2 regions of the Kiritimatiella glycovorans genome follow, and region 1 is predicted to be linked to the other one. Evidence: riboswitches for the same ligand, from Rfam matches in the RefSeq annotation. Region 1 holds a riboswitch; the other holds the start of a gene.

Region 1 (2,455 bases):
GTTCGTAATGCGAGCCCTTCCAGTAGATCTTTCCGCAGGACCGGCAGCGCGAGAAGTCCCGGTGATACTTCCGGGTGAGCGGTTGCAGACGATGGGCGATTTCTCCTTTGGCCACGGGTTCGATGATCCCGTTGCAGACGGCGCAGCGGTGGAAAGGCTTGATCCGCGCGGCAAGGTCGAAACGGCGCACCACTTCGCGGACCTGCCGCTCGGGCCGCGTGGATCGCACCCAGTACCCGCGGGTCACGGCGCGGTGAAAAAGCAGCCGGCGATCGCGCGTCAGAAGAATCCGCCCCTCTTCGACAGAGATGCGTACGAGTTCAGGGTCGCCGTAGTCGTTTCGGTAAAGGGTGTCAAACCCCAGCAAGCGAAGGTACCGCGCCAGTTTGCCGAGGTGGACATCGAGGACGAAACGCGTCCGCCGCAAAGGTCCCGGCCGGAGGCGGATCAGAGGCGCGAGGTCCAGCGACTCGAAGACCGGGTACACCGAGACGCGGTCGCCGTCGCACAGCCGGTAGTCGAAGCCCCGGGAAATTCCGTTCACGAGGATCAGATCGACTTCCGTATGAGGCACTCCGAGCGCCTCAAGGGGATCTTTGATCCCCGGCCGGCCGCCGAACGCATACCGGATATCGCGCTTCCGGCTCTCCGGCGGAAGGAAGTCGTTCAGTTCCTCGTAGAAACGAAAAACGGCCTCGTTCTCGGGCGGACTGTTATTAGGACGACGTCTGTTCTGACCCATGCGGCATCGCGACAAGCGTAGGAGAGAAACCGTGGCAGGTAAACGGGTTTTCGATGCGCCCCGCTGATCCGCATCCGCAGTCGGCCCTTTACTTTGAAGCCTCCGGCAGCTACCCTCGGCGGCGTACTTGAAACGGGGTGCCCCGGCGCGGGCCGGAGAGCTGAGATCATACCCGATGAACCTGACCCGGATAATGCCGGCGCAGGGAGCGTTGGAGCATGATAAGGGACGCCCGTTAAACGGCGTCCCTTTCGCGTTTCGGAGGAGCGGACCATGCACCTGACGGTGAACGGCGAATCGTGGGAGATGAAGGACGGAGCGACCGCAGAGGAGCTGGTGCGCGCCTTCGGCGCCGCCGAACGCCGTGTGGCCGTGCTGCGCAACGGCGAAGTCGTGCCCTCCGCCGAGCGGGCTTCGACCGTGCTGGAAGATGGCGACGGCGTCGAGATTCTCGTGTTCGCCGGGGGCGGGTAGGCTGTCCGGTCAAGGGAGCGTATCGTATGAAGGATGAATGGAAAATCGGGCCTCACAAGTTCAGTTCGCGCCTGATCCTCGGCACGGGGAAGTTCGCGGACGGCGACAGCATGTGCGCCGCGGTGCGCGCCTCGGCCGCGGAACTGATCACCGTGGCGCTGCGCAGGTTCAATCGGGAGAAGACGGAGGACGATCTCTATGCGCCGCTCGCGTCCCTCGAAGGCATCGCGCTGATGCCGAACACCTCCGGCGCGCGGGACGCGGACGAGGCGTGCCGCGCGGCCCGGCTGGGGCGCGAGCTGAGCGGCAGCGATATCGTCAAGCTCGAGATCCATCCCAATCCGCACCACCTCATGCCCGATCCCGTCGAGACGCTGGCCGCGGCGGAAAGGCTCGTGAAGGAAGGCTTCCACGTGATGCCCTACATCGCGGCCGACCCCGTGCTGGCCAAGCGGCTGGAGGAGGCGGGCTGCGCCTCCGTGATGCCCCTCGGCGCCGCGATCGGGTCCGGGCAGGGATTGACGACGATGGCCATGGTGCGGCTGATCGTCCGCGAGAGCCGGATTCCGGTCATCGTGGATGCCGGGTTGCGCGCGCCGTCGGAAGCTGCCGCCGCACTGGAGGCGGGCTGCGACGCCGTACTGGTGAACAGCGCGGTCGCCGCGGCGGAGGACCCCGCCGCGATGGCGGCGGCCTTCGCGGACGCCGTGCGCGCCGGCCGCGCGGCGCGCCGCGCCGGCCTCATGGCGCAGGGCGCCTCGGCGGAAGCGACCAGTCCTCTGACCTCGTTTCTCGGGGCGGAGCACAGGGACGAATGAACGAAGTGCCTGAACAGATCGACCCGCGGCCGTGGCTCGCTGCGGCCCGCGGCGGAGCACGCCGCGAGGATGCGATGCGCGCCCTCGCGTCGGATGAACCCGGGCCGCGGGAGCTGGCGGCCCTGCTTTCGCCTGCGGCCGGGGCGCTGCTCGAACCGATGGCACGCAGGGCGCAGGCGCTGACGCGGCGTCACTTCGGCCGCACCGTTCAGCTCTATGTTCCTCTTTACCTTTCCAGCCATTGTCCCGGCGGCTGCCTCTACTGCGGGTTCGCCTCGGACCGCGCCGCGCCCCGTCATCGTCTCGAGCCGGAACAGAGCGAGGACGAGATGGACGCGCTGAAATCGATGGGGTTCGAGGAAGTGCTGCTCCTGACGGGGGAGCGCTGTCCCGGCGCGGACTACGCCTATGTGCGCGACTG
Region 2 (2,455 bases), 1.1 Mb from region 1:
GGTGCGTGACGGCAGCACGGGGCAGATCGTCAACGGGTACTGGAGCTGCCTGGCCGTGGCCTGTGAAGTGGGCAAGCGCCGCATGCTGCCGCTGCATCATCGCCTGTGGTCGGCCGAAGCTCCGGACTTTATCAGTGAGAACCACCAGTTGCGGGAGATCATCAACATGATCAGCCGGGCGGTCTCTAGACGAGGCATCTACGTGATCGACCGCGGCGGCGACCGCTGCAAGATCTATAACCACCTTCTCCGTAATCATTGGCGATTTATCATCAGGCTGACGGGCAGCCGCCATCTGCGCTATCGCGGCAAGAACAGCCGGGCCCTGGATCTGGCGGAGAGTTGCCCCATGCTCTATCGCGATCAGCTCGTCAAAGAGACTCGCGAAGGCGAGAAGACTTATCAGATCGAGTACGGTTTCCGGCGAGTCAGGATGCCGGGGAAGAAACCCTGGCTTTACCTGATCGTGGTCAAAGGCTTTGGCCGGAAGCCCATGATGCTGCTGACCACCGAAGAGGTGACGAAGAGCCGCAAGTCGATATGGTTCATCGTTGAGGGCTATATTTCACGCTGGCTCGTAGAAGACGCCCTCCGCTTTATCAAGCAGAGCTACAAGCTCGAAGACGTCCGCGTCCTCTCGTACCAGCGCCTCCAGAACATGATGGCGCTCGTGCTTGCCGCGATCTACTTCTCGGCGGTCTGGCTGGGCAGCTCGGTAAAACGGGCCGTTCTCTCGGCCTATGCCATCAAGGCCTCAAAACGCTTCTTCGGTATCGCAGAGTTCCACTATTACGCGCTCGCCGATGGCATCGCCGCTCTTCTCTCCCGCATCGGCGCATCGCGCAGCCCGCATCCCCGTTCGCCTCCTGTCTCAAGCTTCCCGCAAACGTGGTTTCCGGGGTTCGGCTGAAAACTGGGGTAAGTCCAAAAGGGGGGGGATCAATTGCAGCAGTTCTCATTATGGCCGCATTCCGACCGCGGACGGCGTGGCAGCCGTCCCTCCCGAGTCGATATCCGACACATTTTCGGGCACTGGGAGGGTCGGGTGCCACCCCGACCGAAAAGGGTGAAGCCATAATGAGAATCGCTGGGATCAATTGACAGCCGGGTCGCGGCCGGATAATGTGCGGGTTTTGGTCGCTGGGGGCGTCCCGACGGTCGGGACTGAGATCCCCGGAGTCTTCCGGGGAGACCCTTCGAACCTGTACGGGTTATGCCGGCGGAGGGAAGCGACGTCCGGGCTCACGGCCCGTACGCGCGCCAGGCTCCCTCCCGGTTCAAAATCCCGACAAGCGGCCGGGGAGTGAGCATGAGCGCAACACCAGGTGTCGGCGATTACGGTCCCTATTTCCCGGGCTCCCGTAAGATCTACCGGGAGGGTGCACGGCGGGACCTGCGTGTGCCGTTCCGGCGTATTGAACTCGGTCACATGCGCGGGCAGGACGGTACGATCCGCCGCCACCCGCCGGTGGAGGTCTACGATACGAGCGGACCGCACTGCGATCCGGCCGTCGAGGTGGACCCGCGCGAAGGACTCCCGGAACTGCGGGCGGACTGGATTCGTGAGCGCGAGGCCGGGGGAGCGGTCACGCAGCGTGAGTGGGCCTTGCGCGGAGTGATTACCCCGGAAATGGAATTTGCCGCGATCCGCGAAAACGAGGCCGGGGAGGGCGCCGCCGAAGGGCGGGAAGTTCAGCATCCGGGCGAGGATTTCGGCGCCGGGATCCCGGCCCGCGTGAGCGCGGAATTCGTGCGCCGGGAAATCGCCGCCGGACGCGCCGTGCTCCCCGCCAGCCGGAGGCATCCCGAGTCGGAGCCGATGGTCATCGGACGCGCGTTCCGCACCAAGATCAACGCCAACCTCGGCAACTCCGCGGGCCGGTCTTCGCTCGAGGAGGAGGTCGAGAAAATGCGCTGGTCGACCCTCTGGGGCGCCGACACGGTCATGGACCTCTCCACGGGCGAGGCCATACCGGATACCCGCGAGGCGATCCTGCGCAACAGCCCCGTGCCCGTCGGCACCGTCCCGATCTATGAGGCGCTGCGGCGCGCCGGCGATGATCCCGCCGGTCTCGACTGGCCGCTCTTCCGCGACGTGCTGCGCGAACAGGCGGAGCAGGGCGTCGACTACATGACGCTCCATGCCGGGGTCCGGCGCGATACCCTCCCGTCCGCACTGCGGCGCAGGACGGGCATCGTCAGCCGCGGCGGCTCGATCCTGGCCCGATGGATTCAACTGCGCGGAAAAGAGAATTTCATCTACGAGCACTTCGACGAGGTCTGCGCGCTGATGCGCGAGTACGACGTCGCGTTCTCGCTGGGCGACGGTCTGCGTCCGGGCTGCCTGGCGGATGCCAACGACGAGGCGCAGTTCGCGGAGCTGCGCACGCTCGGGGAGCTGACCCGCACGGCGTGGAATCGCGGCTGCCAGGTGATGATCGAGGGGCCCGGTCAC

Evidence for each region. A riboswitch is a leader RNA that binds a small molecule or an ion and turns the genes downstream of it on or off. The one in region 1 is predicted to bind thiamine pyrophosphate.
Region 2: another riboswitch for thiamine pyrophosphate. It lies ahead of thiC (phosphomethylpyrimidine synthase ThiC); the one in region 1 lies ahead of thiS (sulfur carrier protein ThiS).

Annotation. Positions count from the first base shown of each region.
Region 1 is NZ_CP010904.1:2,017,106-2,019,560, reverse strand. Features, by position in the region: gene L21SP4_RS08530 (Mut7-C RNAse domain-containing protein) at 1-742, opposite strand, end outside; TPP riboswitch at 866-968, shown strand; gene thiS (sulfur carrier protein ThiS) at 1,016-1,216, shown strand; gene L21SP4_RS08520 (HisA/HisF-related TIM barrel protein) at 1,243-2,034, shown strand; gene thiH (2-iminoacetate synthase ThiH) at 2,031-2,455, shown strand, end outside.
Region 2 is NZ_CP010904.1:932,520-934,974, forward strand. Features, by position in the region: gene L21SP4_RS03915 (transposase) at 1-910, shown strand, start outside; TPP riboswitch at 1,133-1,245, shown strand; gene thiC (phosphomethylpyrimidine synthase ThiC) at 1,310-2,455, shown strand, end outside.